One region of the Burkholderia aenigmatica genome, then DNA from elsewhere that is predicted to be linked to it. Evidence: predicted binding sites of a transcription regulator. Region 1 holds the regulator's gene; the other holds the start of a gene.
What was found. Region 1 encodes FNR, which switches genes on or off when oxygen is low (the NO sensors DNR and NnrR bind a similar motif). Its sites were predicted from a motif close to TTGATNNNNATCAA; they were not measured.
Positions count from the first base shown of each region.

Region 2: the regulator FNR is predicted to act here: its motif matches at 1,628-1,641, upstream of ACN8ZM_RS35730 (universal stress protein).

Region 1 covers NZ_CP184469.1:2,993,646-2,997,125, reverse strand. The annotation lists gene ACN8ZM_RS30560 (LysE/ArgO family amino acid transporter) at 1-357, opposite strand, end outside; gene ACN8ZM_RS30555 (LysR family transcriptional regulator ArgP) at 477-1,370, shown strand; gene fnr (fumarate/nitrate reduction transcriptional regulator Fnr) at 1,419-2,165, opposite strand; gene ACN8ZM_RS30545 (universal stress protein) at 2,269-2,736, opposite strand; gene ACN8ZM_RS30540 (DUF3005 domain-containing protein) at 3,322-3,480, opposite strand, start outside.
Region 2 covers NZ_CP184470.1:737,514-740,993, reverse strand. The annotation lists gene ACN8ZM_RS35735 (hypothetical protein) at 1-1,561, shown strand, start outside; gene ACN8ZM_RS35730 (universal stress protein) at 1,724-2,200, shown strand; gene ACN8ZM_RS35725 (DUF2964 family protein) at 2,216-2,407, shown strand; gene ACN8ZM_RS35720 (hypothetical protein) at 2,540-3,480, opposite strand, start outside.

The DNA.
Region 1 (3,480 bases):
CAGCACGATCGCCAGGCCGCTTTGCGGCGGCGGCGCGACCGCGTCGCCGCGCACGTCGAGCGTTTCGTGACCCGGCTTGAACGCGCGGCGCAGCGCGTTGATGCCGAACCATGCGAGATACGCGAGGCCGACGTACAGCACGACGTGGACGAAGGTCGGATAGCGTTCGACGAGCACCGATGCGCCGCCGACGCCCGCGCCGATCAGGATCATGTCGGACAGTGCGCACAGCAGCACGATCTTGCCGATATGCGAGCGCATGATGCCCTGCCGCAGCACGAAGGCGTTCTGCGCGCCGATGGTGACGATGAGCGATCCGCAGAGTGCGGCGCCGTGGGAAAAAGCGAGCCAGTTCATGGAGAGTGACAGCCGTAGAAGCAGTAGAAGCAGTGGACGGATGAATCGGGTAGCGCTAGTCTGCGGTCAGCATGAAAATAAGAGAAGCTAATTCACCTAATGCAGATTAAGGAAATCTAATGCTCGACTACGCGTTGCTCGATGCCCTCGCGGCCGTGATCCGGCACGGCTCGTTCGAGCGGGCAGCCAAGGAGCTGAATGTCACGGCGTCGGCGGTGTCGCAGCGCGTGAAGCTGCTGGAGGAACGGGTCGGCAGCGTGCTCGTCAAGCGCGGGCAGCCGTGCGTCGCGACGACGTCAGGGGCGCTGCTGTGCCGGCATACCGAGCGCGTGCAACTGCTCGAGGCCGAGCTGGGGGGCCGGATGCCGGCGCTGCCGGGTCAGATCGCGAGCGCGTGGCCGACGTTGCGTGTGGCCGTCAACGACGACAGCGTCGCGACGTGGTTCATCGACGCGGTCGGGCCGTTCTGCACGGAGCGCGAGACGTTGCTCGACCTCGTGATCGACGACCAGGATTACACGGCGTCGCGCATTCGCGACGGCAGCGTGCAGGGCGCCGTGACCGCGCAGGCCGAGCCGATCCAGGGGTGCCGGTCGGAGCGGCTCGGGCGCATCCGCTATCGCGCGGTGTGCTCGCCGGCGTTTTACGAGCGCTACTTCGGCGCGGGCATCACGCGCGATGCGCTGCGCCGCGCGCCGTGCGTGATGTTCAATCCGAAGGACGGGCTGCAGGCGCGTTTCATCCGGCGCGTGACGCGCGCGGATCTCGATCCGCCGCAGCACTGGATACCGCACGTCGCGGGCTACCTGCGTGCGTGCGAAACGGGATTGGGATGGGGAATGTGTCCGGACCGGATGGTCGACCGCCAGCTGGCGGCGGGCGAACTGGTCGACATGTCGCGCGGGCGAACCGTCGACATCGAGCTGTACTGGCAGAGCTGGCGCCTGTCGATCGGCTGGCTCGACGATTTCAGCGCGGCGCTGAAGGCGCGCGCCGCGCTGTTTCTCGACTGATCGGTGAGGCGAGGCGGGTGGCGCGCGCGAGGGGCGCGCCGTGTGGCATCAGAGGTGCTGCAGGCCGTCGAAATCGACGATCTGGACGTGGCGGCCCTGCATTTCGATCAGGCCGCGCTTCTGGAATTTCGACAGCGTGCGGCTGACCGTTTCGAGCGTCATGCCGAGGTAGCTGCCGATGTCTTCGCGCGTCATCCGCAGGTTGAACTCCGACGGCGAGTAACCGCGCTTCAGGTAGCGCGACGATACGTCGAGCAGGAACGCGGCGACGCGTTCTTCGGCATTGAGCGAACCGAGCAGCATCGTTTGCGACGTTTCGCGCACGATCTGTTCGCTCATCAGCTTGTGCATGCGCAGCTGCATCGAACCGGCTTCCGAGCACAGCGTCTTGAGCGCGCTGTACGGGATCACGCAGACGGAACTGTCTTCCAGCGCGACCGCGGTGCGCGGATGCGTGTCGTCGCAGATGCCGTCGAGGCCGAGCGCTTCGCCGGCGAGATGCAGGCCGGTGACCTGCTCGCGGCCGTCGTGGCGCGTCGCGACGGTTTTCAGCGAACCCGAACGCACCGCGTATAGGTTGTCGAATGCGTCGCCTTCGCGGAACAGCGCTTCGCCGCGCTTGACGGGGCGCGCCGCGCAGATGACCGACTCGAGGCGACTGAGCGCTTCGGGCGCCAGGCCCTGCGGCATGCACAGATGCCGCATGGCGCACGTCGAGCAGTGCGCAGCCTGGCGAGGAGCCCAACTGCCGGCATGAGGCGTGGCGGCGGGACGTGTAGCGACGGGCGTCAGCATGATCGTTTACTCCGGCGTTGAATCGACGGAATCATTGTCCCACCGCAACTTGCGGCTGTCGGGTGACAAAACGTCGCGACCGGCCGCGCATGCCGAACGCCGTTCATGCAGCCGGTTCGTCGACGTTGGCGGCCGCCGGAATCAGCAGCACGGGCAGCGTGGCGTGGCGTACGCATTGCTCGGCGATGCTGCCGAGCACGAGGCGGCGGAACCCGCGGCGGCCGTGCGTGCCGAGCACGATGAGATCGGCATCGAACGCTTTCGCGCCGTCGAGGATCAGCGACGATACGTCGTTGAGCGACGTCGCTTCGCTCAGCTTCGTCTCGCCTTTCACGCCCGCTGCCTGCATCAGCGTCGTGAAGTCCTTCGCGAGTGCGTTGCCTTGCGCGACGAGCTGATCGCGCAGCACGGACGGATCGTAGCCGGGCACGTTGTAGTAGATCGCGGCGTTCTCGACCACGTAGAACGGTTGCAGCTCGGCGCCGTGCGATTTCGCGAGCGCCAGCGCGGCATCGAACGCATGGCGGGACGTGTCGCTGCCGTCGACGGCAACCAGAATACGCTTGTACATAGTGTCTCCGAGTGGCGGGTTGAAACGAAGTCGGCCGGATGGCCGATCGGGCGGGGCAATGCACACTGCTGCGAGGCAGAGTAAACCAATGACCGGGACTTTGCAGTGAGGTGCCGGCCGTGCCGCGTGGCGGTGCCGCTGCCGTTTCTGCGGCGCACGGCCATGCACGTGGCGCATGCTGCGCCGCGCGCCGTGTGACGCGTGTCGTGCAGCGTGGTCGCCGCCGCCGTCCGCAGCGTCGACCGGATGGCGTGCGCAAGCATCGGTGTTACGTGCGGCACGTGCACCCGCATCGCCGCGCACGCCGGTCGCATCGACACGGCGCGACAGTCACGCGGACGCATCGCCGCCATCGCCATTCAATCGCAACCGTGCCGTTTCGACATGACCTCGATCAACGCATGTGCGTTGGTACGATTCACGGCATGCATGAAATCGCCGGTGCCGCTGCGCGGAATCGTCCGCTGTTGCAGCGCGCGGTTACCCGTGCGCGGTCGGCGCACAGTGGCGCGCGCCGATCCCCGGCCATCGGCCGTCGGCCGATGCCGGTTCGCAAACGAACGATCGATTCAAACGCCGCGCCCGCTACCCCGGTACGGACGTCAGCTCGAATACGCGCTCCGGCCGCCGCTGGTGGCCGGGCCAGTACGCGCTGCCGTACATCCGGTGGACGGGGCCGAACAGCGCATCGCTCATGGGCTGCGGCGCGTCGAAGCCTTTCTCGACCACCATGTAGCCCGCCCG
Region 2 (3,480 bases), on a different replicon from region 1:
GATTCACGATCTCGCGACGCTGAACCGGATCGTGCTCGCGCCCGGCATGCATGTGCGCTTCAAGCGCGGCACGACCTGCGACGGCAGCTTTACGCCCGCGCCGGGCAGCACCGGCGCGGCCGGCGCGCCCATCGTCGTTGACGCATACGGTGACCCGAAGGCGCCGCGCCCCGTCATCGCGGCCGGCTGCACCGATGCGACGGCCGATCCCGACCAGTCGATCACCGAGCAGCACAAGACGCCGAGCGGGTTCAGCGGCTACTACTCGCTGTGCAAGTCGGACAATCCCACCGTGAATCGTGCGGCCATCTATCTGTACAACACCCAGTACTGGGAGATCCGCTCGCTCGAGCTGACCAACGATGCGACGACGCCCGGCGGGCGCCTCGGGCTGTATGTGCGGCTGGAAGATTACGGCACGGGCAGCCACTATCACGTCGACGACGTGTACGTGCATCACGTGCGCGGCTATCTGAAAGACGTCGCCGGCAATACGGTCGGGTCGTACAAGACGACCGGCGGGATGCTGTTCGAAGTGACCCGCGACAACGAAGTCGTCGGCACGAAGGAAAAGCGGACCGGCTTCGACGACATCGCGGTCGAGAACAGCGAGATCTACAACGTCGACGCGGTGGCGCTGTCGACGCGATCCGCGTGGATGTGCCGGGAAGGCGGCGCGCCGTGCGGCGACTATCCGCCGTACAAGGGCAACTCGGCCTACCTCACGAATCCGGCCACGCAGGCAGCGACCGACTATTTCCCGATGACGCGCGTCGTGTTCCGCAACAACCTGATCCACAACGTCGGCGGCGACGGCATCATCGTCCGCACGGCAACCGCGCCGCAGGTCGAGGCGAATCACCTGTACGACATCTGGATGCGGGCGCCGGGCAACAGCGCCGGTGCCTGGGCGATCAACACGGACGATGCGCTGTTCCGCTACAACGAAGTCAACGGCGTGCGGCTGCAGAACAATATCGAGGCCGGCGACGGGATGGCGTTCGACGCCGATCTCGGCACGCGCAACACGCGCGTGGCCGCGAACTTCAGCCACGACAACGACGGCGGGCTGATGCTGTTCTGCGGGTGCGGTTCCGACGGGCTCGGCCACGTCGCGCAGGAAACCGGTGCGATCGTCGAGAACAACCTGAGCCTGAACGACAAGCGGCGGATCGTGTCCGCCGCGGGCTCGGCCGATTCCGTCGTGCGCGACAACGTCGTGATCACGCGCACGCCGGGCCTGATCACGCCGATCGTCGAAAACCTCAGCTATGCGAACGCGTTCCAGGTGACGGGCAACCGCTTCTACAACGCATCGGACAGCGGCGCGATCTTCCGGACGAAGAATCCGCAAGGCAGCTACGCCAACATCGTGTGGAGCGGCAACACGTACTTCGGCTACGCGGCGGACCCCGAATTCACCGGGCCGAACTATCGTCACGGCGCCCAGCCCGATACGGTCCTGCCGTTCGCGGGACAGGACGTGGAGGCGGTCGCCAGCGCATGGTCGCGTGCCAGCGGGTTCGACAAGTACAAGTACCGCGCGCCGCACGCACGATGACGCACAGGCCGCCGGCGCGGGGCGGCGCCCTGCGTCGGCCGGTCGCAGTGTGAATGCCGGCGCGACTTGATCGCCGTCAACATTCGAACCCGCCATCCGCCGATGATGGTGACAGGGCCGCGCGCGATCAGACGCGCGGCCAATCACCCCAGCGAGGTTCGCATGTACGAGAAGATCATGGTGGCCGTCGACGGCAGCGCTTCGTCGAAACAGGCGCTTGCCGAGGCAGTGAAGGTTGCGCTGGCAGGCGACGCGCACGTCAGCGTCGTGTACGTGGTGGACAAGTCGGTGTTGTTCACGTACGCGGGCCGTTTCGACCCGCACGCGCTGGTCGAGGAAATCCGCGACGACGGGCGCAAGGTGCTGCGCGAAGCGGAGCAGATCATCGCGCTGGCTGGCGCGAAGGGCGAGGCCGAACTCGTCGAGACCGAGAGCATCGGCGAGGACATCGCGGAACGCCTGCAGCGCTACGTGAAGGAAGGCGGGATCGATCTCGCGGTGGTCGGCACGCACGGGCGGCGCGGCATCCGGCGCGTGCTGCTCGGCAGTGTCGCCGAGCGCTTCGTGCGCGGCTCGAAGTGCCCGGTGCTGCTGATCCGCGGTGACGATGACGACGACGCAGCGGCTGCCGCTGCTTAACGCGGCGGGTGCGCGATGATACGTCGCCAGTACCGGATCGTCGTCGCGGCGATCGCCGTGTTCATGTCGCTCGCGGGGATGATGGCCGTCGTGTCGGGGCTGCTGTTCGACAATGCGATGGCGCTGCGCGGCGGCGCGGTCGCGCTGGTCGTCGGCGTGGCGGGCTTCGTCGTGATGCTCAATCCGGGCGCGAAAGGCGAGGAGTGACGGAAGCGAGCGTGGTCGGCCTCGTCCGGTGATGGCGGCGGTGCCGGACTAAGCCGGCAGCCGCTTTCCACGCTTCTGCCGACAGCTGTTGCCGCGCCATGTGTCCGCTTGCCTGTCCGCTCGCGTCGCCGGTTACTCGCTTGCCGTACCCGGCGCCTTCGCGCCATCCTGCCCGAGCGGTATCGCCAGCCGCTTCAACGTCTCCGCCAGGTCCGTGTTCTCGGGCTGGACCTTCCGCGCCTGCGCGAACGCATCGCGCGCGGCATCTTCTCGGCCCAGCTTCCACAGCACTTCACCCTTGTGCGTCAGCCCGCTCGCATAGGCTTCGCGCGCACCCTTGTCCCTGTCGTCGTCCTTCGCGAAGATCGCGATCGACCGGTCGAACCACGTCAGCGCGTCGTCGTTGCGACCGAGGCGATACAGTGCCCAGCCCTTGCTGTCGAGCGCATACGCGTCGTTCGGTGACGTCGCCAGGTGCGCATCGATCATCGCCATCGCACGATCGATCTTCAGGCCCGCATTGACGAGGTCGTAACCGACGCTGTTCAACATGCGATCCGAGAAATGGCCGACCTCGAGCGCGGTGTCGATGCGGCCTTCGTCCCGCTCGGCAATCGCCAGCGCGACCATCTTGGCCGCGATCTGTTCCTGGAGTGCCCGGCCGAGGTGCTGGCCGTCGGCGACCAGGCTGCCGAGATACTGCGTGTAGAGATCGGGCACGCCCGGATTGCCGGCACGGTTGGCGATGTCCGTGGCGGGCCCGGCACACCAGTCGGTGTCCGCGGGCACGCGCAATACCGTGGGGTGCAACCAGAGCTTGCGGTCCACCTGCGATTGCGCGAAGACGGTATAGCCGTTGGCATCGATGTGCCCGCAGGCCAGGTATGCGCCCGTCACGTCGAGTACGTACGAGTAACGACCGTAGGGCCGCCCCGTCTCTTCGTCGATCACGCGAAACGTCCCGCCCATGTCGCCTTCGCCGACGACAGGCTGAAGCGCCCACTCGCTCTCGGGATGACGGGCGGGCAGGCGAATCCGCACCGTGCGTCCGGCGGCATCGGTCGTGCCGAACA